Regions from separate parts of the Paenibacillus sp. R14(2021) genome, predicted to be linked through region 1. Evidence: a T-box and tRNA genes for the amino acid it is inferred to sense, from the RefSeq annotation. Region 1 holds a T-box; the other holds one or more tRNA genes.
The links. A T-box is a leader RNA that pairs with one kind of tRNA and senses whether it is charged. The one in region 1 lies ahead of argS (arginine--tRNA ligase), so its partner is inferred to be a tRNA-Arg.
Positions count from the first base shown of each region.

Region 2: it encodes a tRNA-Arg, which carries the amino acid that the T-box ahead of argS (arginine--tRNA ligase) is inferred to sense. The anticodon was not compared.

Region 1 is NZ_CP080269.1:4,233,794-4,250,116, reverse strand. It holds gene KXU80_RS19790 (response regulator) at 1-44, opposite strand, end outside; gene KXU80_RS19785 (CTP synthase) at 177-1,784, opposite strand; gene rpoE (DNA-directed RNA polymerase subunit delta) at 2,026-2,601, opposite strand; gene KXU80_RS19775 (S8 family peptidase) at 2,952-4,088, shown strand; gene argS (arginine--tRNA ligase) at 4,154-5,833, opposite strand; gene KXU80_RS19765 (YwiB family protein) at 5,889-6,341, opposite strand; gene argS (arginine--tRNA ligase) at 6,419-8,140, opposite strand; T-box leader at 8,235-8,556, opposite strand; gene KXU80_RS19755 (DNA-deoxyinosine glycosylase) at 8,609-9,112, opposite strand; gene KXU80_RS19750 (DUF7667 family protein) at 9,234-9,485, opposite strand; gene speB (agmatinase) at 9,741-10,610, opposite strand; gene speE (polyamine aminopropyltransferase) at 10,631-11,458, opposite strand; gene KXU80_RS19735 (transglycosylase domain-containing protein) at 11,671-13,773, shown strand; gene KXU80_RS19730 (YwhD family protein) at 13,953-14,477, opposite strand; gene KXU80_RS19725 (M1 family metallopeptidase) at 14,663-16,323, shown strand, end outside.
Region 2 is NZ_CP080269.1:4,116,812-4,133,134, reverse strand. It holds gene KXU80_RS19235 (Mur ligase family protein) at 1-436, opposite strand, end outside; gene KXU80_RS19230 (carboxylate--amine ligase) at 495-1,679, opposite strand; gene rluF (23S rRNA pseudouridine(2604) synthase RluF) at 1,931-2,626, opposite strand; gene KXU80_RS19220 (NAD(P)H-binding protein) at 2,668-3,366, opposite strand; gene KXU80_RS19215 (sensor histidine kinase) at 3,421-5,676, opposite strand; gene tadA (tRNA adenosine(34) deaminase TadA) at 6,045-6,524, shown strand; gene KXU80_RS19205 (aspartyl-phosphate phosphatase Spo0E family protein) at 6,507-6,704, opposite strand; tRNA gene KXU80_RS19200 (tRNA-Arg) at 7,017-7,093, shown strand; gene KXU80_RS19195 (SDR family oxidoreductase) at 7,327-8,076, shown strand; gene KXU80_RS19190 (right-handed parallel beta-helix repeat-containing protein) at 8,136-10,316, opposite strand; gene KXU80_RS19185 (Rrf2 family transcriptional regulator) at 10,604-11,098, opposite strand; gene KXU80_RS19180 (FMN-dependent NADH-azoreductase) at 11,290-11,937, shown strand; gene KXU80_RS19175 (hypothetical protein) at 12,028-13,056, opposite strand; gene KXU80_RS19170 (small acid-soluble spore protein P) at 13,209-13,364, opposite strand; gene KXU80_RS19165 (hypothetical protein) at 13,394-13,570, opposite strand; gene KXU80_RS19160 (hypothetical protein) at 13,621-13,968, opposite strand; gene KXU80_RS19155 (hypothetical protein) at 14,298-14,708, opposite strand; gene KXU80_RS19150 (DUF8453 domain-containing protein) at 14,701-15,384, opposite strand; gene KXU80_RS19145 (HEPN domain-containing protein) at 15,649-16,323, opposite strand, start outside.

The DNA.
Region 1 (16,323 bases):
ATACCATTCTGATCATCGACTATCAAGACTTTCTTGTTTTCCAACTGAAACCCTCCCAGGAATGCACGACAGTCAAATCGTCTCGATTGGATTAGAATTCCATAATCGTTAATGATTTCGTGCTAAGGCACTCATTTTCCTGCTCCGTTGGAAAAAAACTTTGACTAATTGAAGTCTTACTTACCTTCTGCTGCCTGCAGCGCCGCGCGGACAAATCCGCGGAACAGCGGCTGCGGACGATTCGGACGCGATGTGAACTCCGGATGGAATTGAACGGCAAGGAACCACGGATGCTCCGGATGCTCCACCATTTCAACAAGACGGCCGTCCGGCGACGTGCCCGTAATACGCAGACCCGCGGATTCGATCGTCTCGCGGTATTCGTTATTGAATTCGTACCGGTGACGGTGACGCTCGTACACAAGCTCATCGCCATATTCACGCGCAGCCAGCGATCCCGGCGTTAATTTGCAAGGGTACAAGCCGAGGCGCATCGTGCCGCCCATATCTTCGATATCCTTCTGCTCAGGCAGCAGGTCGATGACTGGGTAAGGCGTGAGCGGGTTGATCTCGGAGCTGTTCGCATCCTTCAGCCCCGTTACGTGACGGGCGTATTCGATCACGGCCACTTGCATGCCGAGACAGATGCCGAAGAACGGAACGTTGTGCTCGCGCGCATGGCGGATCGCAGTGATCTTGCCTTCGATTCCGCGGTCTCCGAAACCGCCCGGAACCAGAATGCCGTTAACGCCCTGCAATTTATCAGCCACGTTCTGCTCGGTCAACTCTTCCGCGTTTACCCAGCGGATCTTCACGTCTGCATCCGCATCGAAACCGGCATGGCTTAAGGATTCGACGATACTGAGGTATGCATCATGAAGCGCGACGTACTTTCCTACGATCGCTATTTCAGTCGTGCGGCTAAGCTGCTTCACGCGGCGCACAAGGTCTTCCCAAGCCGTCATATCCGGCGGCGTCGTGGTCAGCTTCAAATGGTTGACGACGATCTCGTCAAGCCCTTCCGCCTGCAGGTTCAGCGGTACTTCGTACAGCGTGGAAGCATCGCGGCACTCGATAACTGCGTTCGCATCGATGTCGCAGAACAGCGCGATCTTGCGCTTCATGTCTTCGGCAAGCGGATATTCCGTACGGCAAACGATGACGTTCGGCTGAATGCCGATGCTGCGAAGCTCCTTCACACTGTGCTGCGTCGGCTTGGTCTTCACCTCGCCGGCTGCTTTAATATATGGAATGAGGGTAACGTGGATGTACATGACATTCTCGCGCCCGATATCGCTCTTAATCTGACGAATCGCTTCCAGGAAAGGAAGACTCTCGATATCGCCCACGGTTCCGCCGATCTCGGTGATGACGACATCGGAGCCGGTTTCTTTGCCGGCGCGGAATACGCGGTCCTTGATTTCGTTCGTAATATGCGGGATAACTTGCACGGTACCGCCTAAGTATTCGCCGCGGCGCTCTTTGGTAATAACCGTCGAATAGATTTTCCCTGTCGTAACATTGCTATTCTTCGAGAGATTGATGTCGATGAAACGCTCATAGTGGCCCAAATCCAAATCCGTTTCCGCGCCGTCGTCGGTGACGAACACTTCGCCGTGCTGATAAGGACTCATCGTTCCCGGGTCAACGTTAATGTAAGGATCGAATTTCTGAATGGTCACTTTAAGACCGCGGTTCTTGAGCAAACGCCCGAGCGAAGCTGCCGTGATGCCTTTGCCAAGCGACGAAACAACACCGCCTGTTACGAAAATGTATTTAGTCACTGATGATACCCTCCACGCCTGTATGGTTATTATATAGGTTCTCCCAATTTCCGAAGAAAAACGGCCCATAAAAAAGAAAAAAGTGACACCCGTATACAAACGGGGCACTTTCTAATTTGGCTTATACTTATGTCCGAACTTGAAGCCCAAACAATAGTTTACTCCGCGGCTAGGCTGCCTGTCAAGGCATGATGAAGCGGCATTTGCCGTACTTCGGCGATGCGTGCCGCGGCGTTCTTATTTACTTGTCAGCCTCAGCGTCGTCATCCTCGAAATCTTCTTCTTCGTCCTCGGCGTCGTCGGCTTCTTCTCCGTCAACTTCGCCTTCTATGCCGTCTTCTTCGATTTCTTCGTCGTCGATAACGACCTCTTCGTCAACTTCCTCTTCCGCTTCCGCTTCGTCGAAAATCTCTTGGTCTTCATCATAGGAATCGAAATCGTCATCTTCCGACGCGTAGGTTTCTTCTTCTTCGTCCGTATAGACGTCGTCGTCGTCTTCTTCGTCGTTAATAATCCGCGAACGCTTCGCGTTGCCGACTGGATCCTCGTTGCGCTCAACCGGATACCAGCGCTTCAATCCCCACATATTGCTTCCGACGCACGCGAAACGTCCGTCGATGTTGATTTCTGTATATACTTGCGCAATCACTTGGTTGATTTGTTCTTGGGACAAGCCCCGAATTTTTGCAATTTCCATCATGATGTCACGATAGTAAAACGGCGTATTCGCCGCCTTAAGCAATTCAAATGCCAGGTCGACCATCGGCATTTCCTTCAAGCGCTCTGGATCGATCTTCAAGACGATCTCGCTGCTCATTTCGGACACTTCCTCTCATGTCAAACTGCCAGCCGGATGCAGGCAATCCATTATCAAATTATAGTAAAACCTATTTCTTCTCAAAAAGCAAGCGCTCCCTCATCCGGGCAGACAAAAAGAAAAAGCGGAGGACGACCCTCCGCTCTGACTGTATCCTTCCGGCCGTGGCGATTACCGCCGCTTCCGGGTATAAGAGCCGGGGAACGGCTCTTGGTTTATATTATGTGCACCCGCGGCGAATGACACGGTTTGGCGCCTAATTATGTTAAAAAAGGCAAGTTGCTTATACAGCTTGTTGCGCGAATTCATACAATACTTCAGCATGATTCGCCATGGAGGGGAAGCCAAATTTGGACAGATCTGCAATTCTCCGCCTCTTGCACAACGCGCTGTCACTCGCCGCACCGGTCGAAAAGCGGCGAATTGTCCGATTTCAGCAGCAGAGCGATTACGAACGCTTCCTTCTCGAGTGGTCGAACTTCGAAAAACCGGACGAAGGCAGATTCGATGCCATTCGCCATTTACCCTCCATAAAAGCTTTCTCCCTGCCTGTATCCAATCAACTGCTGGCAGCCGCCCCCTGCGAGGGACTATGGATCGAAAACGATCCTCACGTCTCCGTCCACGCTTCCGTGCATAAGCCGGCAGCGCGGGAGAGGGGCATCCCCTGGGGCGTGCAGGAAATCAAAGCCCCGCTGGCCTGGAGCACCACGACAGGGCACCGGGTCAAGATCGGCGTCATCGATACCGGCGTCGATTTCAGCCATCCCGATCTGAAACAATCGCTCGGGCGGGGCATCAACCTGCTCAGCCGCGGCACGCTGCCGCATGACGACAACGGCCACGGCACGCATATCGCCGGCACGATCGCCGCCGCCAACCAGGTGCACGGCATGATTGGCGTTGCGCCGCGTGCGACCGTGTATCCCGTCAAAGCCTTCGATCAGAACGGCAGCGCCTTCGTATCCGATATTGTACTCGGCATCGACTGGTGCGTGCGGAACAACATGGATATCGTCAACATGAGCTTCGGCATGAAAACGCGCAGCAAATCGCTGCTTACCGCCGTGACGAACGCATTCAATGCCGGCGTTATTATCGTGGCATCCTCCGGCAACGACGGGAAACGCAAATCCATCGATTACCCTGCCCGGTATCCGCAGACGATAGCGGTTGGCGCGACGAACCGTGTTCGCCGCATTGCACCGTTCAGCAACCGCGGGCTTCATATCGACGTGTATGCACCTGGCGATAAGATCCTATCCTCTTGGCTGCGCGGCAAATATAACGAAATGAGCGGCACGTCCATGGCCACCTCGCATGTCAGCGGCGCCATTGCACTGCTGCTCGCATACCGGCCCGGGCTGACTCCGACGGAAATCAAGGCCGTCGTCAAACGGTCCATGCTGCCCCTAAGGGGCACGAAAGCCCCCCGGCTGACCGGGGAGCTTGATGTGATGCGTATGCTGCAAGCCGGGGAACGGTAGCTCCCGGCTTGTTTAATGTTTGGGTTAAGCAGCCGCCCGTATGTTGGAGGCGATTGGCGTAAGTGCTACATGCGCTCCGGCGCGGAGACGCCGACGAGCCGCAGCACGTTGGCGATCGCAATCCTTGCGGCGCCGAGCAGCGCGAAGCGCGCCTGGGTTTGCGCCGCATCCTCGGTGATGACACGGTCGGCGCGGTAGTAGCTGTGGAACAACGATGCCAGCTCATATACATAGCGAATCAAGCGGTGCGGCGCATACTGCGCCGCGGCTTCCGCGATTTCCTGCGGCAGCTCGCCGATTTTGCGGAGCAAATCGAACTCATGCTCCGAGGTCAGCTTGCTGAGATCGATTTCCGCAAGCGGCAGCACTGTTATTCCCTGCTCCTCCGCCTGGCGGAAGATGCTGCAGATCCGTGCATGTGCGTACTGGACGTAGAACACCGGATTCTCGTTAGAAGTCGAGATCGCGAGATCCATATCGAAATCCAGATGGGAATCCATACTGCGCATGCTGAAGAAGTAACGGATGGCGTCGATGCCGACCTCTTCCATGAGATCCTCCATCGTGACCGCTTTACCGGTCCGTTTGGACATTTTGACCTTCTCGCCGTTCTGGAACAAGCTGACCATTTGCGCAATAAGCACGACCAGCTTCTGCGGATCGTTGCCAAGCGCCTCCATCGCCGCTTTCACGCGGGGAATGTAGCCGTGATGGTCGGCGCCCCAGATGTTGATCATTTTGTCGAAGCCCCGGCCAAATTTGTCGCGGTGGTAGGCGATGTCCGGCGTCAAATACGTGTACGAGCCGTCATTCTTCACGAGAACGCGGTTCTTGTCGTCGCCGTAAGCCATCGTGTTCAGCCATGTTGCGCCTTCTTCCTCATAGACTTGGCCGCGCTCGCGAAGCGCGGCAAGCGCCTGCTCCACTTGGCCGGTCTGATAGAGCGAAGTTTCGCTGTACCAAACGTCGAACGCTACGCGGAACTCGCCGAGATCGCGCTTGATCTTGTTCAGCTCCCGCTCCAGGCCGTAATCGCGGAAGAAAGTGAAACGCTCCTCCTCGGGCAGCGAGAGCAGGCGGTCGCCTTCGGAAGCCGCCAGCGCCTTGGCGAAGCCAACGATATCCTCGCCGTGGTAGCCGTCCTCCGGCATCTCGGCTTCTAGTCCCAGCGCCTGCTTGTAGCGCGCTTCGATCGACAACGCCAAATTCGCTACCTGCTTGCCGGCGTCATTAATATAGTATTCGCGGGTAACCTTGTAGCCCGCGAAATCGAGCACGTTGCAGAGCACGTCGCCTACAGCCGCGCCGCGCGCGTGACCAAGGTGCAGGCTGCCCGTCGGGTTCGCGCTGACGAATTCGACTTGAACGGTCTGTCCCTCACCGACGCCGATACGTCCATAATCGGCGCCCTGCTCAGCCGCTTGGCCGATGACCGGGTACAGATAGCCGCGGTCAATGCGGAAGTTGATAAAGCCGGGACCGGCGATTTCCGCACTTTGGATGGAGGCCTTGGCCGTATCCAGATGCGCGATAATCGCTTCCGCGATCTGACGCGGATTCTTCTTCGCCAGCTTGGTCAGCTGCATCGCCGCATTCGTCGCGAGATCGCCGTGCGCCTTCTCCTTCGGCACTTCCAGCACGAATACCGGAAGCTCCTCGCGCGCAGCAAGACCTGCCGCCACGACCGCATCAGCGAGCGCGTCTTTCACTTGCTGGTGAAGCTGTTCAATCACATTGAGTTTCATAACCAATCATTTCCTCCTGATTCTAGTAAGCCTATTCGTAGGCATGGTCTTTCATTTACGCTTCTTCCGCCCGAAGCCGGATCACGAATTCCCCTGTCGGCTCGTCGTCGACGAGCAGCCGGTAATGCCACTCCAGCAGCATCGGCAAATGCGGGAGCAGCGGCTCTTCAATCGGCTCTGCCTTCGCCATATCGCCGAACTGCGCCCAGAGCAGGCTCGTCTCGGTCTCCAAATAAAAGGAAGCATGCTGGGATGCATACTGCCCGCCCCGCCGGACGCCTGCCGCGAAAATTTGCTGGGATTCCACGTCGCCGCGCCGCGTGACGCTCAGCTCGCCGTCACGCCAGCGAACCAGCGTCCGCACCTCGCTGCCGCCCTCTTCGAGCTCCTCATACTTGAGGTAGACTGTACTGCCCTTGCGGTACCACTCACCGCTGAATACGTTCTTCTCCACTTCGCCGTCAATATTGCTCTCGAGCGTAATCTTTACTTTAGCTTTATCATTCATGAATTACGGTCTCCCGTCACCTTCATACTCCTGTCCTCACTATATACAGGTGCCGTATCAATTTCAATGCACGACCGTCAAATTTGGGTCGGCGTCCGCAGGCCAAGCAGCGAAAGCCCTGAACGGAGCACGCCCGCCACGGCTGCGGCAAGCAGCAGCTTCGCATCCGTCTCTTCCTTATTGTCCGTAATGATCCGTTCCTGATGATAGAAACGGTTGAAGCGCTTGGACGCATCCAGGAGGAACCGCGCAACGACGGCTGGCTCGTTCTGACGCAGCGCCTCCAGCACCGCTTCGGGGTACGAGGCAAGCTGCTTGAGAGACTCCCATGCCGCCGCGCCGGCCAGATAGTGCTGCAGCGAAGCCGTGTCCACCGCGCCGGAGAGGCTGCGCGACTCCGCTTCGGCCAAGGAAAGTCCGCCGCGTTCCAGGAGCTTGAACGCCCTGGCCGCCGTATATTGCACGTACGGACCGGTCTCCCCTTCGAAACGAAGCGCCTCATCCAGCGAGAAGTCCACCTCCAGCATCCGGTTATGCTTCAAATCACCGAATACGATCGCCCCGATACCGACAGCCTCCGCCGTGTCCTGCGCGCTTTCCAGATCGGGATTCTTCTCCGCGATAATGGCCGCTGCCTTGGAGACGGCTTCATCGAGCACCTCGTCGAGGAAAATAACCTGCCCTCTGCGGGTCGACATTTTGCGTCCTTCGAATTTCATAAGCCCGAAGGCGACATGCCGGCACTGCGCGGCGCTCTCCTCGTCCATACGCGACAGCACGGCGAATACTTGCTGAAAATGCAGCCTCTGTTCGCCGCCGACCACGTACAACAGCAGGTCTCCGCCCATTTCGTTCCTGCGGTAGAGTGCAGTGGCCAAATCGCGTGTCGGATAGATCGTCGTGCCATCTGATTTGAGAATTAGACATGGCGGCAGCCCTTCCTCCTCCAACCGAACCACCTGCGCGCCGTCGCTCTCCACTAGCAGCCGGTCCGCCTTCAGCAGGTCGACAACAGCACCCATCTTATCATTATAGAAGCTTTCACCCAGCGTGTAGTCGAACTCCACGCCGAGACGGGCGTAGACGCGGTCAAACTCTTCCATGCTGAACGAAACGAAATACTGCCACAAGCGCTTCGCTTCCGCGTCCCCGTTCTCGAGCTTCCAGAACCAGCGGCGCGCGTTCTCTTCCAGGGAGGGATCCTGCTCCGCTTCCTCATGGAAACGAACGTAAAGCTGGAGGCTTTCCCGGATTGGCGCTGCTTTCAGTTTCTCCTCGTCGCCCCAGCGCGCGTATGCCTCCATCAGCTTGCCGAACTGTGTCCCCCAGTCGCCGATATGGTTCACCGTCACGACGTCATAACCCTGCGAGCGATAAATATTGGCTAGCGCATTGCCGATCATCGTGGAACGCAGATGCCCCACGCCGAACGGCTTCGCGATATTGGGGGAGGACATATCCATGATGACGCGCGTACCCGCACCTTGCTGCGAATAGCCAAAATCGGGGAGCAGCACGGGCGATAGCAGCTTAGGCGCCCAAGTCTCGCGCTGGAAGAACAGATTCAGATACGCCCCCTTGGCTTCCGCGCGGATGGCGCCGCCGCCGGCGGTTACGGCTGCGGCGAGCTCCTCGGCTATCGCTGCCGGTGCGCGTTTGAGCGTGCGCGCGAGCGTAAAGCAAGGAAACGCGGCATCGCCGAGCTCAGGATTCGGCGGGATCTCCAGCAGCGAAGCAATTTCCTCATGCGGCATGGCCAAATGGTCTGTTAGCTGTACCGCCGCCCATTGCAATAACAGGTTCATCCCTTTCACCTCCGTATAAATTCAAAGAAACGGCAGATACAACCGAGACAATTTCTTCGAAATAAACAAGAAAACCCCCGTCTCTAATGAAAGAGACGGAGGTTGATTTCCGCGGTACCACTCTTCTGGCTCATTCACCGCATCGTTCTGCCCGGGTATCCGCTGCCGCTAAAATGCGGACAACGGCGACGGTTAGACGCGCGTGATAAGCCTCTCGAACACGATAACGGCGTGACCGGATCGACCTAAAGCGGATCATCGGAGGAAGGCTGCATAACCATTCACCGTATGGCCGTGTTCGGGCGATCAACTCCCGGGTCCGCTTCCCTTGCACCGCTGCGCCGGCTTTCACCAACCCGGCTCGCTGCTGGCAGCTCAATGCAAGCTACTGTCCCGTTCATCGTATGTGGCTGTTATTTCCCCTATTATATGCGACCTCACCCAAATTGCAAAGGGCAAATCTCACTTCAAATACGGAAGCAGCACCCGCCAAGCTTCGATCCGGTCAGCCGTCGTCCGCATGAATTTGGTCGGTATGGGGCTCGTGGAAGGAAGCTTCAGCTTCGCAAGCGCCGCGAACTCCGGACGGCCGCCAAAATATTTCTTGAACGTGTCGTGCGACTTCGTTCCGTTGAACGCCAGGCAGCGCAGCCCCGGGTAAGCCGCAAGCAAGCCCGGAAAATCATTGGGCGATTCCGCGCGGATATTGGCATCCAAGCTGCCCTCCCGCTCGCAGGATGCAATAACATCCCATAAGGCAAATCCCTGCTCTGCCGCAAATGCCAGCCTCGCCTCGTAAGCCTCGTCCGGTTCCCGGCCGAATAGACCGTACAGCACGCGCCAAAGATGATTGCGCGGATTCCCGTAATATTGGTTCAAGGCCAGAGATGCTTCGCCCGGCATGCTGCCGAGAACCAGCACCTTGGCCCGCTCGTCGATGATCGGTGGAAATGAGTGAACACGCATGGCTTCCTCCTCCTTCATGCTTCGAGCTTAAACGGAAGCAGGCGCTCGCGCAATCTGCAATGGGCAAAGCACGCCGGCAGCAAGCTTGTCCGCCCGAGAAATGGACAGCGCAATGCTGCAGCTACAGCTGGGGCGAGCCCGGTGGAAGTCCGCTCAGCTTCTCCAGTCTGCGGCAAATTTCATGCTGCCACTCCACGTCTCCAATCATGGATGCGGCCAGCGAAAGGTTGTGCAAATTGGCGATTTGTCTAATATGCATCGCATTCACCGCCAGGCAATGCTCGAAATCCGCTTGCTCTTCTCCCGTCAGACGGCGGCCTCCGCGAATCGTCCACAGCTCTGCCAGCCGTTCATGTATCGGCAAAATCGTCATGCCTCGTGCCTCCCTCAATCGTCTCACACTAGTAGCCAGTATGACCAAAAAAGAAAGCTTCCAAGCGCCGAGACCTCGACTTTCCGCAGGGCCGGGACAACTTTTTCGGAAAATCGCCGCTCTACTCCTAGTTTACAGCGAGAGGCTTCACTTGGTATCTTGACCGTGAAAATAGAGTAAATCCGGCTGCCGGCAAAAAAACGACAAAAAAACGCCGCCATCGTGCATCATGCACAATGACGGCGTTATCGCTCATTACTTAATAAAACCGAGCAGCATTTCGCGGATGACCTTCGCCGCGACGATCTGCGTTTGTTCCGTCGGGTCGTAGGCAGGCGCGACTTCAACAAGATCGCAGCCGATAACATTGACGCCGGAACGCGCGATCGCGTGAACCGCATCGATCAATTCCTTCGACGTGATGCCGCCGGCTTCCGCCGTGCCCGTGCCCGGCGCAGCGGACGGATCCAGGACGTCGATATCGATCGTCAGGTAAACCGGACGGCCAGCCAGCTCAGGCAGCACCTTCTTCAGCGGCTCCAGCACCTCGAACGGGTGGAAATTGATGTTCTCGCGGGCAAACTGCCACTCTTCGCGGGAACCTGAGCGGATGCCGAACTGGTACACGTTCTTGCCGCCGATCAGGTTAGCTGCTTTGCGCAGAGGCGTCGAGTGCGAGAGCGGCTCGCCTTCGTACGATTCACGCAGGTCCGCATGAGCGTCAAAATGGATGATCGCCATGTCCGGATATTTCTTGTATACCTCTTGGAAAATCGGCCACGAGCAGAGATGCTCGCCGCCAAGGCCGACAGGCATCTTGCCGTCCGCCAGCACACCGCCTACGAATTCGCCGATAATGTCGAGCGAGCGCGCCGCGTTGCCGAATGGCAGCAGCAGATCGCCTGCGTCGAAATAATCGATGTCTTCTAGGCTGCGGTCAAGATAAGGGCTGTATTCTTCCAGGCCGATCGACACCTCGCGGATGCGCGGCGGGCCGAAGCGCGAGCCCGGACGGAACGATACGGTAAAGTCCATCGGCATGCCGTAGATGACCGCTTTAGACTTGTTGTAGTCTTCCGAGCTCAGGATAAACACGTTGCCGGAATATTTTTGGTCGAGTTTCATGATGATTTACGCTCCCTCTCTTACTTCACGAGATCTTCAACAAATTTCGGCAGAACAAATGCCGCTTTGTGCAGACGCGGGGAGTAATATTTGGTGTCGATTTCAGGAATGCTGGACTCTTCTACAAGAAGCGGATCGTACTTCTTGCTGCCCATCGTGAAGGTCCAGAGGCCGCTTGGGTACGTCGGAACGTTCGCCCAGAATACGCGCACGATCGGGAATACTTCCTTCACGTCACGGTTGACGCTCGAGATCAGATCCGGCGTGAACCATGGATTGTCCGTTTGCGCGACGAAGATGCCGTCTTCCTTCAGCGCATCATAGATGCCTTGGTAGAAGCCGCGTGTAAACAGGTTGACTGCCGGGCCGACAGGCTCCGTGGAATCTACCATAACGACGTCGTATTCGTTCTTGTGATCATGGATATGCATGAAGCCGTCGTTCACGATGACTTCGACGCGCGGGTCGTCGAGGCCGCACGCGATGTTCGGCAAATATTTCTTCGAATATTCGATAACCTTGCCGTCGATATCGACAAGCACGGCTTTCTCCACGTTCGGGTGCTTCAGGATTTCGCGGATTACGCCGCCGTCGCCGCCGCCGACCACAAGCACTTTGCGCGGGTTTGGATGCGTGTAGAGCACGGGATGCGCCACCATTTCATGGTAAACGAACTCATCCTTGTCAGTCGTCATGACCATGCCGTCCAAGACAAGCATCGTACCAAATTCCTCGGTTTCGATCATATCGAGCTTCTGGAACTCCGTTTGCTCGCTTACGTAGGTTTCCTTCACTTTCGCCGTAATGCCGTAAGACGGCGTTTGTTTCTCCGTGTACCACAATTCCATGGGTTAATCCCTGCTTTCTTCTATGTATGGTGCTGCTATTGATCATAGGGCCAAATGTGTCAATCTGTATTATAAGTTAACGAGGGGAAAAAGCAACCTTTTGCCATTCCTACACAAAAATTTCATACCTGCCATCGGCCGTCTTGAATAGGTGTCTCCAATGTTTTCCATACTAAGAGGATACTCTAGGTTTCAGTAAGGAGACATCTGAGATGAGACGATTTCGTATCACGCCGGGCGGCGGCAAGCTCCGGCTGCCAATTACGCTGCGAGCCGAGCGGTGGACGCCGCTGCTGCGCCGCTTGCGCAAGGGGTTATTCTATGCGGGCTGCGCGCTGCTTGTGCTGTTTATGGCAGCCTTCGGCTTCCTCTATTATTTGCGAGTGCAGGCGCTCCCTGCTTCCTCCATCAGCCAGACGTCGCAGATGCTCGACTTGCAGGGCCATGTCATCGATACGTTTCACGCCGGGGAGAACCGGCAGTCCGTGCCACTTAAGGACATCTCGCCTTACCTCGTGGAGGCGACGCTTGCGATAGAGGATCAGCGGTTCTACGATCATCTGGGTTTCGATATGAAAGGGATGGCCCGCGCCGCGGTCGTCAACTTCACGCATTTCTCCCGCGAGCAGGGTGCAAGCACGCTGACCCAGCAGCTGGCGCGAAACCTGTATTTGACGCATGAGCGGACGTGGTCAAGGAAGTTCAAGGAAGCGATGTATACGATCCAGCTGGAGATGCATTACTCCAAGGACGAGATTCTCTCCCTGTATCTCAATCAAATCTACTACGGCCACGGCGCATACGGCGCGGAAGCGGCGTCGGAGCTCTATTACGGTAAGCACGCCTCCGAGCTGACGCTCGCGGAAAGCGCGATGCTAGCAGGCATTCCGAAGGGGCCCAAATATTACTCTCCGTATATGGATATGAAAAACGCCAAAGACCGGCAGCGGACCATTCTGCAGACGATGGCGGATCAAGGCATTATCCAGCAGAACGATGCCGAAGCCGCCGGCGCCGAAATGCTGAGCTTCGTCCCGCTCGGAACAAGCAAGCAAACCGGGATCGCACCGTATTTCCGGGACTACGTCCGGTATATGGCTGTCGATAAGCTCGGCATCGACGAAGGGATGCTGAGCGAAGGCGGCATCCGCATCTACACGACGCTGGACCCCGAAGCGCAGCGGGCCGCGGAGGCGGCCGTCGCCGCAGGGATTCCCGAGCAATCGGAGCAGCAGGCCGCGCTCGTCTCGCTCGATCCGCGCACGGGCTACATTAAAGCCATGGTCGGCGGCCGCGACTACAAGACCAATCAATTCAACCGCGTGTTCGCTGATACGCGGCAGCCCGGCTCGTCCTTCAAGCCGTTTCTCTACTTGACGGCACTGCAGGAGGGTGTCATGACGCCGGTCTCGCAGTTCAAGAGCGCGCCGACCGTCTTCACCTACGATGACGGCCGCAAGACGTACGCGCCAAGTAACTACAACGACAAATACACGAATGGGCTTATCGATATGCGGCAGGCCATTGCGACGTCCGACAATATCTATGCGGTCAATTCCATTATGAAGGTCGGCCCCGAGAAGGTCATCGACATGGCGAGAAAGCTCGGCATCGACAGTCCGATGAAGCCGGTCCCGTCGCTCGCGCTCGGGACGTTCCCGGTCAGCCCGTTCGAGATGGCTTCCGCGTTCGGGACGTTCGCGAACGGCGGCGTGCGCGTGGAGCCGACGGCAATCCTGCGCATCGAGGACAGCAAGGGCGAAGTGCTCTATGAAGCGAAGCCGGCCGCAATTCCGGTCGTCGACGCCGCACATGCCTATGTGCTGACGAGCCTTATGGAGAGCGTGTTCGAGACGGGCGGCACGGGCAGCCGCGTGTCCGCCATGATCAAGCGGCCTGTCGCGGGCAAGACCGGCACGACCGCGACAGACGCCTGGCTCGTCGGCTATACGCCGGAGCTGGCAACGGCCGTGTGGGTCGGCTACGACAAAGGGCGGAAGCTCACGCCCGCGGAAGCCCACCGCGCAGCGCCGATCTTCGCCGACTATACGGAGAAGGCGCTCTCGGCGGTCCCGCCGAAGATCTTCCCGCTGCCGGACGGCGTCGTCTCCGTCTATATCGATCCCGAGAGCGGCAAGCTCGCAGGGAAGACCTGCCCTGCCCGCCGGCTGGAAACCTTCGTCAGCGGCACGCAGCCGGTAGAGGTCTGCGGCGTGCACGGCGATACGGCCGCGTCCGCAAGCGGCGACAGCGACGCGAAGGCCGCGCAGTCGAAGAGCTGGTGGAAGCAGCTCAAGCGCTGGTGGTCGAACTAGCGAAATCGGCGCGGACCGGGATCGGCTCGCTTCCGATTGCGAATGAGCGCGTTCCGCCCATCATGATGCTAGAGCCGATTGGTATTACTATATGAAGCGTCACCCGCGTGCAAAGCAAAGAAGCTGCCTCGCCGTCTCCAGCAGGAGATCGGCAAGGCAGCTTCTTTGCTTACCCACGCTTATACGTTCAGCGCATCCTTCAATTTATCCGACGAACGGTCCCACCACTCCGCGTTGTGCTTCACCAGCAGCGCCTTGAGCGCCGCCTTCTCTTCCGCACCCAGCTCATCCAGCACGAACCGGCGTTTGATCGCGTAGTCGAGATTGTTCACGTGCTGCGCGAGAATTTTCCAGCCTCTGCGTGCTTCCGTGTCGATCAGCATCGGGCAGGCTGTCGCCCCCGCATAGAACGAGCCTTCCTCATTGCGGTCAACCGCTACCCATACGATCCAGCATGAACGGCCATTCGGCACGTCTTCCTTGTTCACGCTAAACTTGATACCCTTCTCGATCTTGCTCTTGGCATGCATCGCGCCTACATCGATATAAGCTTCGCCCTGGTCGATGATGACGCAGGCGACGTCGCTCAAATCAATCGTCCCCGCACCAAAGCCCTTATGTTCCTTATTGCTCACCACGTTCAGAGAGAGAGACTTCCGTTCTTTCTTCTCCGGCGGCTGCTGTTCATTATTTTGTTCGCTCACGTGACCGATCAACTCCCTGTCCCAAGCCTTCGAAAATAGAGGGAAGAAACTTGCCAAAACCGCCAATATACGGTTTTTGCCGGCTCTTCCTACCTGTCCATACTTTAATTCCATTTTAGCTAATAATCTCGGAAAAGCAAACATATACATGCTTTAGATGCTTGTCAACGGGAGGGAATCTTTCTATGAATCCACGTCACGCCAAACGTTTTCTGCTCTTCGCCCTCGTCGCCGTGCTGCTCGGCGTAACGGCGCGGCAAGGGTTCGGGAATGCCTGGGTCTCGCAATATACGTATGCTTCCGCGCCAGCGACGCCGGACACCGCGCCTAAGCCGCCGGCCGTTCAACCGGCCGCTCCCGAGCCCGACAGCGTCATGCAGCCCAAGCCGGTAGCGCTCAGCAAGCGCGTCACCGAGTATCACATCGACGTGCAGCTGCAGGAAAGCACGCATATGCTGACCGGCGAGCAAACCGTCACTTGGATAAACCCGGGGAAGCAGCAGGTGTCCGAAATGTATTTTCACCTGTACCCGAACGCTTTCCGCTCCAAAAGCACGACGTTCATGCGTGAATCCGGCGGTCAATTGCGGGAAGACAGGGCGACCTCGGACAGCACCGGCTACATGAACCTGCTGACGCTGGAGACGACGGAGGGCTACAGCCTGCTGCCGCGCCTTCATTTTGTACAACCCGACGACGGCAACCCGAACGATCTCACGCTGGCCAAGCTCAGGCTGCCAAGCCCCGTCGCACCGGGCAAAAGCGTCACGCTGCGCATGAAGTTCGAGGTCAAGCTGCCCGAGGTATTCGCACGCATGGGGTATTCCGGGAACTTCGTCATGGCGGGCCAGTGGTTTCCGAAGCTGTGCGTCTATGAGACGGCCGGCACCCGCGGCCGGGCGACGGAAGGCTGGAACGTGCATCAATATCACGGCAACTCCGAGTTTTACAGCGATTTCGGCATCTACAGCGTGAACATCAACGTGCCCGCGGCGTATAAAGTGGCGGCGACCGGCTTCCAGACGAAAGCCTCCATCGTATCGGAAGGCCGCAAAACGTATCCATTCTATGCCGACGACGTGCATGATTTCGGTTGGTCGGCCTCGCCGGATTTCGTCTACTCGGAGGAGCCCTTCTCGACCGAGAGCATTCCGGGCGTCCGCATCAAGCTGTACCTGGACCCGCTCCATGCCAAATACAAGGATCGCTACATGCACGCTGCCAAATCGGCGCTTGCGAAATACGCGCAGTGGTACGGCGCTTATCCGTATTCCACGCTCTCCGTGGTCGTACCGCCCAAGGGCGGCAACGGCGCGGGCGGCATGGAGTATCCGACGCTCATCACCGCCTTCTCCGCCGAGAACGACAATCCCGGCTACGACCTGGAGCGCACCGTCGTGCACGAGATCGGCCATCAATACTGGTACGGCATGATCGCCTCCAACGAGTTCGAGGAAGCTTGGCTGGACGAAGGCTTCACCTCTTATGCAGAGGATAAGGTCATGGAGAGCGAATACGGCGTATCGCCGAACCTGCCCGTGGAAGCCAGCTACATGACCGACCCCGCACCTCTGAAGCAGCTGTCCTGGTCCTATCACAGCAACAATCACTACGCGGAAAATGTGTACATGCGCGCCAAGCTGGTACTGGTCGGCATCGAGAAGCAGGTCGGCGATGCGACAATGCGCAAAATCATGCGGACCTACTTCCAGAAGTATAAATTCAAGCATCCCTCCACCGCGGACTTCCAGCGTGTTGTCGAATTGGTCACGAAGACGAAATGGAACGACTACTTCAGCCACTTCGTGTACGGCGACGCCATGTCGGACTATTCGGTCGCCTCCAT
Region 2 (16,323 bases), 120 kb from region 1:
GCTCGTCGTCGATTTTGATGATGACCGTGCCGATCATGCCTGTTTTGAGACCATGCTGCTCTAGAATGGCATTGGTCATGTACGTGGTACTCGTCTTGCCATTGGTCGCGGTAATGCCGATCATCTTCATCTGCTCGGATGGATGCCCGTAGAAGGCGCTGGCCAGCTGCGCAAGCGCAATCCGGCTGTTCGGCACGACGAACTGCGGCACCGCGATATTCGGCTGGACCCGCTCCACAATGGCAGCGATGGCGCCCCGGGATACCGCATCGCCAAGATACTTGTGGCCATCCGTGCTGTAGCCTGTGATGCATACGAACAGATCGCCCTGCGTGACTTTCTGCGAATGATAAGAAATGCCGGCTATCGTTAGATCCTCGGCATGAATAGGTTCAATAATCGTTGTCGCTTGTAGAAGCTCCTGCAATTTCGTCATAGCTCTGGTCCTTTCTGCGAGCATGCAGCGTTCTTGAACGCCTGCATCGTCCTTGTGCCTAACGTCTCGTGAATCTGCCCAGCGCTTTGCCTGCAATCATACCGAAGAAGGCGAACGCCGGCTTCGGGTCTTTCCAATCCCAGATGGCGGGCGCTTTGGGCTTGAAGTACGACGCGATGACTTGTCCCACGGTCAGCTGACCGGTGCGAATATACCCTCTAACCGCCATTAGATCCTCGTACGCGTACCAGAATACGAGACCTGTATCCTTCTTCACCGCATGCGGCGGCAGGGGCGAGCCCGTCAGCTCCCGGTATGTGATGTACGGGATATTGACGCCTGAACGGTAGAGCAAATTGTTGAGGTTCGTAATCCGAACGTTAATCTCGATCAGATAGTACTGCCCCGTCTCTGCATCCTTCTTGAACTCGATCTCGGCGAAGCCTTTGAACCCCACTGCCTCGAAGAACTTCGCGCCAAGCTCGTACAGCTCCGGTACATAGCGCTGTCCCGTGTAGACGGATGCGCCGAAATTAATAGGGTACTGGCGGAACTTCTGGCAGGTCACCCAATGCGTAACCTTACTCTCTTGATTCATATAAGCGTCGAACGTATACATATGGTCGTCAAAACCCGGAATGATCCGCTGCACGATGACTTCCAGTCCCGCTTCATGCGAAGCCGCGATCGCCGTCTCCAGCTCCTGCTGGTTGTTCGCCTTGAACAGCTTCTTTCGGAATTTAGCGACAAAAGCAGGCGAATCTACCGGCTTGATAATACAAGGATATTTGATAATCGTATCAATCTTGTTGAAGAAGTCTTCTTCGCCGACGCGCACGGTTTCCGGTACGGCAACGCCGAGCTCTAGCGCAATACGCTGCAGTGTTTCTTTGTTCATAAGCTTCGTGTAGAGGCCCTTCTCCGTTTGCGGAATAAGGTAGCTCTCTCTCAGCTCATCGAGATATTCATCCACGACTTCCACATAATTATCATGACAAGGAATAAGAACCGGCTTCTCGCTCTGCTTGGCCGCATAGTCTTTCAGAAATTGGATGAATCCCTTCGGATCTTCCTTATAATGCGGGGCAACTAGCTGCTCCGAGCAGTATTTGGACTTCACTGCGTAGGTGTTCTTATCGGTATAATCGACTGCAACCGTATGTACCCCATGAACGCCCAAGCAACGGATCGTACTCAAACCTATATAATAATTGCATCCCAATATGACGGCCTTGCTGCTCATGAACAATCGCACATCCCGCTAGACAATATTTTTTGTGAAACCCTCTATGCAAAGTGAGGACAATCCTTTATAATTTTACTTCATGTTTTCTCCCATGGCAAGATGAAACGGCAGTGGCGGCCCTTGGCACCACTGGAAATTTCACCCTATACATGGCGCTGGAACGTGCAAAAAAACCAACATCGCCGTCGACTGCGTCGAACGATGTTGGTTTAGCTGTTATTTCCCGGGAAAAGCAGGGTGGCATCTGATCACTGGTAGTCTAATAGAGCAAACAGCTCGCTCAGCTCTCCCTTAGTCAAGTCGCGCCACTTGCCGTTCGCCAGCTGCCCCAGATGGATGTTCATAATCCGGACGCGCCTTAGCTTCTTGACATTGTAGCCGAACGTTTGGCACATCCGCCGGATTTGGCGGTTCTTGCCTTCCGTCAGTGTTATCCGGAATACCCGGTCGGACTCCTTCTCGACTTTGCAGGGCAGTGTCATCGCGCCGAGAATACGGACGCCTTCGCTCATGGCTTTGAGAAACCGCGGCGTGACGGGACGGTCCACCGTGACTATGTATTCCTTCTCATGCTTGCCCTCCGCGCGGAGAATACGGTTGACGATATCTCCGTCATTCGTGAGCAGAATGAGCCCCTCGGAGTCTTTGTCCAGTCTGCCGATCGGGAAGATACGCTCCTCATGCCCGATGTAGTCGACAATGTTGCCTGCGACTTGAGCCTCGGTCGTGCTTGTGATGCCTACAGGCTTGTTCAACGCGATATACACATGACTCTTCTGCTCGCCGATGGGACGACCGTCTACCCGCACGTCGTCGCCAAGCTCCGCTTGACTGCCGAGCTCCGCCACTGCGCCATTAATCGACACGCGGCCGCTCTCTACGAGTTTATCGGCCTCTCGCCGAGAACAGAAGCCCGTCTCGCTAATAAACTTGTTAATCCTCAACTGACTTGTTCACCCCGCACGGTTACCCTATCTAATATCGGCTAATTTACCGTTATCGCATGGTTCTCATAAATTTTGATGACGGGATCAGGCCCGTCTGTTACAGGTGCTTCAGCCGTTCGTCTCATGAAGGAAGCCACATCCTCCGCCCGAACCGGCCGATACGATCGAAGCGGTCCTTGCATCACGGCCTTCAACACCGGACTCAGCAGTATAGCCAGCTTCTCGCCAAGCCGGAATTCCTCCCGCTTCCCCAGGAGCAGCGATGGACGGACAATATGCAGCTCTCGCAAGCCCAGCTCGCCGAGCAGCGCTTCCATTTCACCCTTCACGCGGTTGTAGAAGATTGAAGACTTTACGCTGGCGCCCATGGCCGAGACGATGATGTACTTCCCTGCTTCGCGTGACTTCGCCCATTCCCCCAGCGCGACCGGATACGCCAGATCGACCTGGCGGAACGCTTCCTGCGTCTTTGCTTTCTTGATGGTCGTACCGAGCGTGCAGAAGACGATGTCTGCTTCCACGTCGGCCAGCGCTTCCTCCAGCCGGTCAAAATCAGCCGTGAGCACGGTCATCTTCGCGCGAGCTGCGGCAGGGACAGAAAGCGTACGAAGCGGTCTTCGAACGAGCACGGTCAGCGTCTTGCAATTATCGTCACCGAGCAATTGCTGGAGCAGCTCGAAACCGACAAGGCCGGTTGCCCCGACAAGCAGCGCGCTGTAGCCATTCGTATCCACCATGCGCTTCACCTCTCATGTATGTATATTGTACATGAAACCGCGAATCCCTGCTTGCTAGGCATCGGAACCGGCTTCTTTCAGCAGCGGGAGAGTAATGATGACGGTCGTACCCACGTCCACCTTGCTCTTGATTTCGAGCGTGCCCTGATGGCTCTGGATGATGCGTTGACTGACCATAATGCCAAGCCCTGTCCCCTTGTCCTTATCGGTATAGAAAGGATCGCCCAGCTTGGCGATCTTCTCCTCGGATATGCCGATACCTTCGTCCATGATGGATATTCGCAGCTGCTGTGCTTCCTGCAGGGACACATCGATCGTAATCATCCCGCCGCTCGGCATCGCTTCCATCGCGTTCTTGAGTACATTGATGAATACCTGCTTCAGTTGATTTTCCTCGCAGGATATTCGGCATTCCTCGTCGCAGAAGTACGCATCAAACACAATATTGCATAAATGCGCTTGGCTGTCCAGAAGCGAAATCACATCTCCTAGTATAAACCGGATATCCTTCTCGACAAACCGTGTCGCCTGCGGCTTCGCTAGAATTAGAAACTCGCCGACGATCAGGTTAATGCGGTCGAGCTCCGACAGCATAATTTCGACATGCCGCGTATTGAGCTTCGACGTTTGCAGCTGCAGCTGCAGAAACCCCCGAAGCGTCGTCAGCGGATTGCGGATCTCGTGCGCGACGCCGGCGGCAAGCTGTCCGACTGTCGTCAGCTTCTCGGATCTGCGAAGCAGCTCCTCCATCTTATTGCGGCTCGTCATGTCGCGCGTAATGCTCGCGATCGCCCGAATCTCACCGTGCTTATCGCGAATCGGAGAGGTCGTAACGCTCACGGATATCCATTCTCCGCTCTTCGTAACACGCAGCGTCTCGCGCGCAGTCAGCAGCTTCCCGGACTTCAAGCATTCCATCTTCTGCTCTTCTTCTTTATCCAGATGCTCCGGAACAAGCGGCAGCGAGCGGCCGAGCGCCTCCTCCGTCTCATAGCCGAACAACTGCTCGAAGGCGCGGTTTACCTGCGTAATTCGGCCATCGAGATCCACGACATGGATGGCATCCGTCGTATGATTAATGAAGGATTCCAAGTATTCTTTCATCGACCGGTTCTCTTCGAATGCCATCTTCAGCTTCGTCATATAGATGCCGAGATTCTTCGACATCGCATTGACCCGCTGCGCCAGCTGTCCCAGCTCATCCTTGCGTTTTACCTCGATGGAACTCTCGAAACGTCCCAATGACACCTCGTTCACCTTCCATAGAATCGAACGAACCGGGCGAAGCAATATATCCGACAGCCAGTAGCTGCAGATCACCACAATAATGAGAAGCACCGTCGATATGAAAACCTGATTCGACCGCTGTTCATCCATCAGCCGCATAAGCGGTTTTTTGTCCATTACCAGCCTGACAACGTAAGGGGTCGGCTCCTTCATCAGGATGAAGCTCTTAATGACGGCGCGACCATTAATCGAGGTATAGCGAATCACGGCCTTACCTCGGAGCGCCTCCGTCACGCTTTGCGCATCATCGTTCAAGTCTTTGAATGAATACGTGCCGAAGGGAACAGGACGCTCCTGCAGCTGCTTGCTGTTAATAATCGAAGGGATACTGATAATCGAATCCTTGTTGAACAGCGCAGGATTGAACCCGGTGATCTCCAGAATCGTCGGATTACCGCTCTTCATTTCGTTCGAGAATTCATTCGTTTGCGCGATTTTGCGATAGTCGCTTAATTGATCGCTTTCCATATAGCATCGAATGATATAATTGCGATTAGCATCGGCGTAGAAGGTTTCTTGTGCAAGGTGGGCGTTCGCCCCCAGCATGGAGACTTCTTCAGGTCCCGCCCAAAATTGGTAGGACGGCTCCTTCTGCGCAGAATTGATCACTTTACGCTCTTGCCAGGTTGAACTTAAGTTGCCTAATTCGGCAGGGTTCGTGGAATAAACGATGTGTAAATCGTTACCGTTTTTCGTTAAGAGGGACATGGTGGGAACGCCTGACAGAGCAGCGGCCTGCGCAAGCTGGGTACTTGTGATATCCTTGATATCAAGGGGGAGCTGACTGGCTGCGGAGAAAGAGGCCATCTTCAATTTGTCGACCAAGACGGACTGAACGAATTCATTCTCCTTCGCATTCTGCATGACATTAGCAGCAATTTGCTGGCTGATCGACATCATGCTCATCTCGACTTCGGATTTCAAATTGATTCGTGTCGAATATTCGTTCAGGATCATATTGAGAATTAACAATATGAATACGATGGTTGAGATCATAAAGGATAGCTTTGTCTTAACCGACAATATGCGACACACCCTTTTTGCACACGAATAGACATCTTATTTGGATCATAACACAACTGTAAAAAAATGAAAGCAATTCCCAACCGCTTGCTTTATCTAATTATTTCGCGTAATGCGTATATCCGCTCACAAATGTTGAATACGTCATTGTTTAAGATAAAGTTGTGCACAGATTTCTCCCCATATTCACAAGCAAAGTGAATAGATTGTGAATAGAGTTGTGAATAAATTATAGTTATCCACAATTTTATACACAAGCTGTTAACAACGAATGCGTGTTCGTGGCACAATTCGAGCAATATCGACAGTCGTTCTTCGTCGAATAAGGCTTTTGATCGCAATAACAGCGTTAATGGAGGCATTCAAGTATGAATCAAACAGACTATTTTCAAGAAGACGATTACCTTTATATGCAGGCGGCTATAGAAGAAGCAAAGCGTGCAGAAGCCATTGGTGAAGTTCCGATTGGCGCGGTCATCGTGAAGAATGGGGAAATCATAGGCAGGGGGTTCAATCTGAGGGAGACGAATTTGGATCCGACCGCACATGCCGAGATGATTGCCATTCGGGAAGCCAGCCGCAATCTGGGTGCTTGGCGATTACTGGACTGCACGTTGTATGTCACGCTGGAACCTTGTCCGATGTGCGCGGGAGCGCTTGTTCAGAGCCGGATTCGAAAAGTAGTGTACGGCACAATCGACCCCAAGGCCGGTTGTGCCGGTACGCTCATGAACTTGCTTCAAGAGCCCCGGTTCAATCATGAGACCGAACTCGTCGGCGGGCTGCTGCAGCAAGAATGCGGAGAGTTGCTTACCCAATTTTTCCGTCGTCTACGAAAACGTATTTAGCTGGACACTCTTGACCAGTTCGTTCTTCTGAAGCTGTTGTAACGTCACAATAAGCTCATCAGCTGCTTCACTTATAGCAAGTACCTCAGGGTCAGTTAAACTTCCGCGTGCTTCGGCAGCTTCGAACAGCTTTATGCGGAGCACCTGCAATTCATGGAGTAATTTCATTTTGTCGTTCATGACGCCCTCGGGACAGCTCCTATCGCATCATCATCAGTTACAAAAAGTAACAACCTAATTATATACGTTGGAGGCTGTAATTTTTGTAAAATCTTGTCGACTAAATTTCGTATAAAGCGATAAATTTTCGACAATTTTCTACAAAATAACTTTAATTAGGGACCTATTTCTCACTTTTTTCTCCCATTTAGGACTATTTAACTTCCTTGTTCGACCACGCTGTGTCGGTTTATTACAGGCGATTACGCCATTTGGCACTGCCGATGGCAGTTGATTCCTCTGAGTCCTTCATGCTATTATTAACCTTACCGCGCGCCCGTAGCTCAGCAGGATAGAGCGACAGTTTCCTAAACTGCAGGTCGTACGTTCGAATCGTATCGGGCGCGCCATATATAATAACTCAAACCCTTGAGAATCAAGGGTTTTTTCTTTTTCACTAAACATCCCGTTCGCACACAATACAATATTGATAATTGTTGGTAAAGACATTATTTATAGAGGATATTTTTCAATACGTTTTTCTTAGTCTATTGTCACAGAGCAGTTCCCTTAGTCGTTTTATGTATGTACATTAAAATCAATGAAGAAAATCAAAAACATAGAATATCTAGGAAGAATAAATATGAAAATCGTAGTTATCGGTGGTACTGGAATGATTGGAACAAAACTTGGTAAAAAACTAATCGATCTTGGTCATGAGGTAGTCGCTGCATCACCTTCAAAGGGTGTTAATACGATTACGGGTGAAGGACTGGCCGAAGCACTTAAAGGTGCTCAAGTCGTGGTTGACGTTTCGAACTCACCATCTTGGGAAGATGCAGCTGTATTGGAATTCTTCGAAACGTCTACTCGTAATCTGCTTGCTGCTGAAGCAGCTGCTGGAGTCGGGCACCATGTGGCGCTATCCGTCGTCGGTACGGATGGTCTTCTATTTAGCGGTTATTTCCGTGCGAAGATGGCCCAAGAGAACTTGATTACTTCTTCTAACGTTCCTTATACAATCGTTCGCGCGACACAATTCTTCGAGTTCGCCAGCGGTCTCACCGCTATTTTCGCGGAGGACGATATCGTACGTACGCCGAACGCTTCGATACAAGCGATCGCTGGTGACGACGTAGCTGCCGCTTTGGTTGATTTCGCAGTCGGTGCACCATTAAATGGCCTTATAGATATTGCTGGTCCTGAACGGATTAGCCTCAAAGAATTCGTTACACAATCCATGCGTTCAACTCAAGATAATCGTCAAGTGGTCGCCGACGATAAAGTGACTTACTACTGTGCTCCAGTGACCGAACTATCCCTTGTTCCACAGAGCAGCAACCCACGTATCACTTCCACCCGTTTCGAAGATTGGCTTAAACGTCAAGCGTAATGTTAAAAAGCCCCTGTCTGGGGCTTTTTTTGATTTCACTTCTCAGCACGCATTGACTATCAAAGCTCTGCCCGCCAATTAAGTGTCACATTATTCGTACCCGTTACCGGTGCAATGCCGAAAGTTACTGTCAAGTTGGCGGCATCCGCCGCTACGCGCTTAACGACGGCGTTTCCAGCATCAATACTGACCGCTTGAACAAAATAAGCGGAAGGCACCGCACCCAATCCGTGCGGGATGACTTTCGTCATTGCTGCACCGTTGCCGTTGTACACAATTTGGCCGGATCTTTGAGATTTAATGAACCCGAACTCGGCCCACGTTCCCGGCTTACCAGATGCCACGCATACCCAACCTATCGCTGTCCCATCTGCAGGCGCTGTATGATACATGACGTCTCCAACGTAATATTGTTTAACTGCTCCCGAAGGAACTGCACTTCCGTAGAGAAGGCGTTTGCCGAATATGTTGTTGCCAGGCATCGTCAGAAACTGTACCTTATCGGTGTTATTCACAGAAACGAACTGACCGCCATATGCCACTTCATTGCCAACTAACGTGCAGTTAACGATATTGTCTTGTGTTGAGGGCAGGTTAATGGCATTCTGCCCTGGCACCTTGTTCAACGGCTGTCCCGTTGAAGTTATAATTGTCTGGTCCATCTCATTCATCACTGTGTTGCCGCAAGTGGTGAGACTCTTGATCCGGGTGCTCGATCCGAATTCAATGCCGCTGTAAAGCGTATAGCTTTGGCCGCCAGAATAATCGTATCCTGCCTGATAGTTGTATATATTATTGTTGTTGATAGCCGCCTGATGCATATGCGTCGAGAGGTTGGCGTTAATGTAGATGCCCTGGCGATGAACATGACTGATCGTGTTCCCTTCAACTTTCAGGGTACGCATGATTTCGCCGAGGTCACTCATCCGCCAAATATCCACAATGATGCCTAGCTTCCCGCCGCCGAATACCGTATTGTCCTGAATGGTACAATCATAGGCGCGGCTTACCACGATTCCGCTGCCTGTCGAGGTTCCGCCAGCCACACCTGCTGCGGGGTCAAAGACCGGGGCATAGATATAGTTGTCCTGAATTTTAACGTGATGCGACTCCACATAGATCGCATGATAATTCGTCCCATTTTGCGCGATTTCAGTGCCGTAATTATGAATGTTATTATCCGTGACAATGACGGTCGAGTTCGATTCCTGACCGATAAATATAGCCCATTCTCCACAGTTTCGAATGACGTTGCCTGATACCTTAATTTTTTGCATGTTCGATGAACCGATCGAAATCGCTTTGTGCGGGTGGTCATAGATGAAATTATTAACAATTATCACATCGCCTGGAATAACAGTTCCCGGCACATCCGGCATGGTATCTGTCGTCTTATAGCCGCCATCCCCCTCGATTCCCATGTCTCCGTTGTTATGAACGAAGTTCCCCGAAATCAAGAGCCGCTTCTGATAAGCAAACATAATGCCTTCGTCCATGTTGTCATGAACGATGTTGTTGGTCACTTCATAGTCGTATGAATAGGGACTCTCTTGCACCGATTGTCCAGGCAAGTACCCTCCAGATAATGAAATGCCGTTGCGGCTTACGCCATTGGAATAGGAGTAACCGTTTTGAGCCGTATACGCGAATTGTCCATTATGATGCACTTGATTCCTGCTAATAGCAACAAACGTGCAGCCATACGTATAAATGCCGGAATTCAGAAAGTTTCTGACCTCGCAATTCGTTATCGTAAGGTTCTTCACATACAGGCATTTGAATCCTGCACTATTCGCCTCTTTCAGATACCCCGTCTGGTCGATACTCGATGCGTTCCCGTCAAGCACCAAGCCGTCAAATTGAATATGGCTTCCGAAAGCGTCCTTCGTAAATGCCCGCCTGTCTGCCAGCGTCCCTGGAACGAACAGCGAGTTAATACCCCCGAAGAAATGATCGTTATCGTTATGAACGGTGGAAGCGATGACCTTGACTACGCTTTGTCCCTTGTTCCCGAAAAGAATCATATTGGACGGTACAATAATTGGCTTCCTGACATCCACCATATAGGCCGCGTCAGGCGCCGGGAAATAGACAGCTCCAATCCCTTTCCGACTTGCGTCAGCAATAGCAGCTTGGATAGCAGCCGTATCGTCATTGACGCCGTTTCCCTTTGTACCATATAAACGAACATCAACATAATTTTTCTTTAGGGCTAACGCTGTTGTGATTGCATCAACCATCTAATTGCCCCCCTTAAATCAATACTGCTTTTCCTACGCCCGTGACACCCTCCGGTCACTCGTCCTAATCTGAATCGGAAATAACCTGCAGCTTGATTCATCACAGGGAACATGAACACCGCTAGGATCTGCTATTTCAAAATATGCAGCTCGGATCCTACTTGTCCCTCGAATTGCAAACGTGTCCTATTCCTTGGCGCAGGACTGAAATTACCGCTTAATCAAAAGGGCTGCTTCCCGGTTGCCACCGCAGAAACAGCCCAATTCTTCGTCCCTTGCTCCACTCTCTATTGCTTCTTGCCAAAAAACGCCCGGGTATCCAATCGAGCCTGCGTCGGCAATACGCGGTCTAGTTCCTCATCCAACCACGATAATTTCTTGCTGCGCAAGTAATTTTGCATAGTCTCCTCGGCTTCGAGCATAACTAAATTAATCGAACACGCGCCTGTGGACACCGAACAGTCAGAGCAGTCGTTGTTACGATACAAGTACCCCTTATCTTTAATATTCTGGCATTGAAAAGCCGGTTTCTTGCCTTCGACGGCCTCCACGACATCCCAGAAGGAAATCTCGTCAGGCGTTCGCGCAAGCTTGAACCCTCCTTTAACGCCAGGAACGGACGTAACAATTCCGGCCCTCGAAAGCTTCGTAAACACTTTGGACAAGTACGTCTCAGGAATGCCTTGAAAAAAAGCAAGTTCCTTGATTCCGATTGTTGCCTCACTCGGGATTAAGTAAACCAGACAGTGAAGCGCATATTCCACTCCGATACTATATTGCATTGCCAACCCCCATTTCAGCATGGGTAAATTACTTCTAATCTATAGAATAATGGAGCCATTTGTCAATTGCAGTACTTTCCAAAAAAATTGATTTGACTTCAAATGGCGGCAGTCGTATATTAGAGTCAAATCAAATCGGCGATTAATTCTGTCGCCAATTGGACTATACTATACTTAGGAGTGATTCCACCATGGAAAAAATGCTTGTCATCAACGCGCATGCTACTGTCGACTCCCCGGCATCCGTAAGTCTTGAAGTCGGTAAACACTTTATTGAAGCTTACCGCAAATTGAACCCTAACGAAACGATCGAACAAATCGATCTGTACGCTGATGAGATTCCAGCCGTTGACGGCACGGTTCTTAGCGCTTGGGGTAAACTCGCTTCCGGTGGAGAGCTCACAGACGAAGAGAAACGCGTTACTGACCGTATGAACGAAGTGCTGCAACAATTCAAAGGCGCCAAAAAATACGTAATCATCATGCCGCTTCACAACTTCAACATTTCTTCCAAGCTGAAGGATTACATGGATAACATCTTGATTGCCCGCGAAACGTTCAAATACACGGAAAATGGCAGTGTAGGCCTTCTCAAAGACGGCCGCAGCCTGCTCGTTATCCAAGGCAGCGGCGGTATTTACACGAACAATGACTGGTACACGCAGAATGAGTTCTCCCATTTATATTTGAAATCGATGTTCGCTTTCCTCGGCGTTGAAGATTACCAAATCATCCGTGCACAAGGCACTTCCGTGCTCGACAAAGCTGTCGTGCTGGAGAAAGCAAACAAAGAAGCCGAAGAAGCAGCGGCACGTCTTGCCAAAAAAGTAACAGTCTAACCCCCTAAACAACTTGCACTAAACGGCTTCAACATCAAAAAAGGCGTTCATTTCCAGGTAGGAGATGAACGCTTTTTGTGATCCTTTTACTTATGAGCCGGCAGGCAGCAATGATTCTACAGGCACGGCATCTTTCGGCAGATCATATTCGAATTTTATCTCTTTATTAAGATCATCCATCGCCATATTGAAATGAATGGCCATCTTCAAAGCTTGCCCCGCATCGGTCTTCTCTACATTCATTTGGACGTCCTCGTAGGTCAAATAATCGTCCTTGATTCCGCCGGTAACCTCAAAGGTATGAATGCGAACAGCCTTCTTCAAGGTCTCGGCTGTTACTTCCTTCTTGGACGCCTCCAGTTGTTCCTTTGAGAGCGGAAGTACTTTCATGTAAGCTTCGTTCTTCAGCAGTAGATCAATGATGGCAGGCATCGCCTTCTCCGCGATTGCACTTAATGCCGCATCGGCATTCTGTTCGTTAACGGACATCCTTATGAAGCGGTCGCCTTTATAGTCGGCGGGAAGTCCTTTCACGTCGGCAGCTTCCGGCTCACTGAAATACGCTTTCTCATCTAAACTGTCAAACAGTGTCTTCAGCACATCTTGGCCAAGCTTCTGCACATCAGACTCAGCGGAAATATCCGGCGTTCCCTGCTCGGCTGCCAGCTTCTTGGCATCAATTTCTACGAATTTGCCGGCGATCGTATCCGGAAGCGGAACACCCGGAATTTGCGGCACCTTGATCCACACTTTCTCCTTCGTAATAATGACCGGGACGACGGCCGTTATCTTCACATCGCCGCTGCCAAGTGTAACGTCAAAGGTCATCTCTGCACGCTGCGGGTCTTTCTGCACCGCGCCATGGATTTGAATCACTGCTCCCTTAAGCAGAATCGGCAGGGCTGCCATAACAGGCGAAGCAGCCTCCGCGCCGGCAATTGGCGGGAGCGTAATATCATCAATCGTAAGCGTTCCTTTATAGGTCATGCTTGTGGCCGCACTCGTCTTCGTCATCGCATCCAAGATAGCGTCTTTGGGCGAACCGGAGGAGCTGCAGCCTGTCAGCACAGCGATCCCCGCAGCAAGCAGCAATATTGTACCTTTCTTCCAACCTTTCATTTCCAAACCCCTCCCTTTATATGAGCAACTTTCATTTTAACCCATCGCCTGGAAATCTGGAAGACCAGACATACATCCCCTCCACGTGAAAAAGCCCCTTAATTCCGGAATGGATTCCGGGATCAAGGGGCAATCATACAGGTAAGAGTGCACTAGCCTTCAGTGTTATGGTGACTTACATGGTTAGCCTGCTTCGTTTTCTTCGAGCCTGACAACGGCTCTTGCGGCTGTGATTGCGATTGACGCGATTTGGGCCGCTGCCCAGCGTACGGATCTGGCACCGGGACGCTCTTTGATTTACCGCCCATCAGATGGCACCTCCTTCATGATAGATGAATTAGCTGCGGGAGTGGTACAAATCCGTAGGCTCGTCATGGTTCAACTGCGATTGATGCCTCCTGTCATTCGTATCTTGCTGCAGCTGCTGCGCTTGGTGGCTGTTGACCGGATTTTGATCCAGGTCCTCTACGACATTGCTTAAATTCTTATCTGCCGTTCCTTTAACCTTTGTCATCGCTGCTAACCCGCCTTTACTTGTGAGTACCTAGCTCGCTCATACCTGCCTTATGCGTGAGTCAATTCGTGCAGAGCTTGGGCACACTCATGAATGTGCCGTCTGTAGTCCTCCACCAGCTGCTGGATAATGTCGGTCCGCTCATCTACCGAACGGCCGTCCTTCTCCACGTCAATCAGCGTCGTCTGAATTTCGCGGTTGTCCACATAGGTCACTTTGAAGTCAAAGGTGTACATCTGATGCCCCGCTGTTTGAATCGTCAGACGCAGTGCCCTAGGGTCCGCTTCGTCGGCCATTACCTCTGCACGATCAGCCTCATTAAGCGTATCTGGGAGCACACGCTGCCAAGCTGCCGTCAGCTCCTGCTGATCAATGGACAATTCGTCACGTTTACTCATTTGGCTTACCACCTCCAAGCCTTAATATGCGGCTCAGAGTCCCTTTTTATGCGGGAGCCGGATAGGCGGTACTTGACTGCGGATGATGGAAATGCAAAAAACGCCCAAGCGATTGCCCGCTTGAGCGCTGTTATTTATGATATGGCGGAGAGGGTGGGATTCGAACCCACGTGGGCTTGCACCCTAACGGTTTTCAAGACCGCCCCTCGTTATAAAAACCCGCCGTCCTTTTTACTGACTGAGTTTAAGGCACTTTATGGTTGAACCGCTACAGCGGTCTAAGTATTAACGTATATTTTGATCACTGACCGATAGACAACTTCATTTTATTATCTTCCGATGCCTAAGTCAATTATTTCATGTTCCAGTGCTGAAAACTTTGAGGCAAAAAATCCAGGATTTCCAAATTGTAATTTTGAATCAGCTAACGAAACAAATGTAAGCAAGTGTCTTTGTTTTTTACAATAACCAACAATCGCTATATCGTCTCTGCCTTCAAAGGCATATGGATTTAAAAATAATAAATATGGTACTGAGCAAAAATATCCCTTGTATGAAACATCAATAGTTTTATGGTCTTGAATCCAATGGTCTCCAAACTCAGATACTCCAACACGCTTTTGATTAATAAATAAATATACCCTTTCAATAGAAAAGTGTTCCACGCCTACATAAAGAGAACTATTTTCTAAAATAACGGGATTAACTTCTTTATCCTTTCTAAAAAGGGCTTCAATCATTTCTTTCACCACGTTCAAAGGTTGAAATTAATAACGCATGCTTTAGCTCCTCAATTTCTTTTACCAAATCCGTCATATCCTTATTTATTATCTGTCTTTGCCCTTTTCTTTCTTCAAAATTAATTTCAAACTTACGTTTGATTTGTTTGTTTGATCGCGATTCTCTTAGAAATCTAAAGTAGGTAATAGTTGCCTCAACAAGTTTTGGTTTTGCCGAATTGAAGTAATCTGGAGCAGTATCAAAAAAGAAAAGAACTTCCTCTCCTTTTTCTAGAATAGGCATTCTTTTGAACATTCCTAAAGTGTTAAGTGTCCCCTCTCCATAAGGTAAATCAGGTGTGAACATCACATTTATATCATATGCAGGACCGCCACCCGTATTTTTTAATACAAAATAAAGGAAATTAGAGTTTTTTCTATCTGGCAACAATCTAATAGTCACTGCTGGCTCTTCGATACTCTCTCGCTGTTTCCGTGCCTCTCTTAATGTTAGATAAGTTATTATTAAAAGAACTAACCCTCCAACAGCGGCAACAGCAGTAGATACTGCTGATAATTTTGAGTAGAAATTAAGATCAGCTTTATGATCATCAAAGACATGAACTAGGTGGAAGACTAATTCAAATAGTATTGCAATTAATAATAGTATGATTACTACACGAATAATTTTCAACATCTAGATACCACCTATAGTTTTCTTTGGACGATATGGAACGAATGATAACTCTTAAAATAAACCTTTGTAATACTTATTACATTGAAATGAAAACCAACGACACTACCTCGGCAAAGAAAATCTTTTGATTAGCTTATCACTATCAAACTTTCACTACTCCTGTCTATAGATCAAACAATGTCTCGGTCATCGCTAAGTAATCATCCACATTGAATCGACTTGAACTGCCTTGAAAAATCCATGTGGTAATAGTGATCTACTATATTAAGAGTAAATTACATTATAAAAATATCTACCATTGTCATCCATGCTAAGCCAGTGTTGGAAGCTACTTATATTCTGTAACGAGTCAGATTTACTTATGAAATATGAAGCTGGAATTGTAATTTGATTTTCGTCTTCAAATGTAAATGTTATCACTAACTCAGTATAATCGTCATCGGGGTCATCTTTAGAAAGATGCGCCTTGTAGGACTTATAATGAGAAATTTCATCTGTTTTACAGATTAGTTCCACGATCTCTTCTTCTGTAATTATTGTTTGTGTCTTCTCTTTGATGTATCGAGGTGCGCCGAGTAAAGACATAAATTCAAGTTCCGACAGCACTTCATCTTGAATTTTTTTTCCGCAAGACTTCACTAAAGCCCTACTTATTGCAATACCAATCCTCGTTATCATATGTATTTGTTCATCTGTAACTGACAAAGTGTTCCCGTGAACAAGTCTGCTCCTAAGTCCATAAAAATCTTTAACATCTTTATATATAGATTGACGTTCACTGAACGAATCCCCAACATATAAAGCAAGATATAACCTCAGTTTGAAACTGATTTGTTCTTTGTCTGTAGCTAAAAGGCTTTCAAGTGCTACTGCAAAATCTAGAATTGCATCCTCTGCGTATGTTTGATTTATTCCGGAGGTAAACTTCTTTGCAGAAAG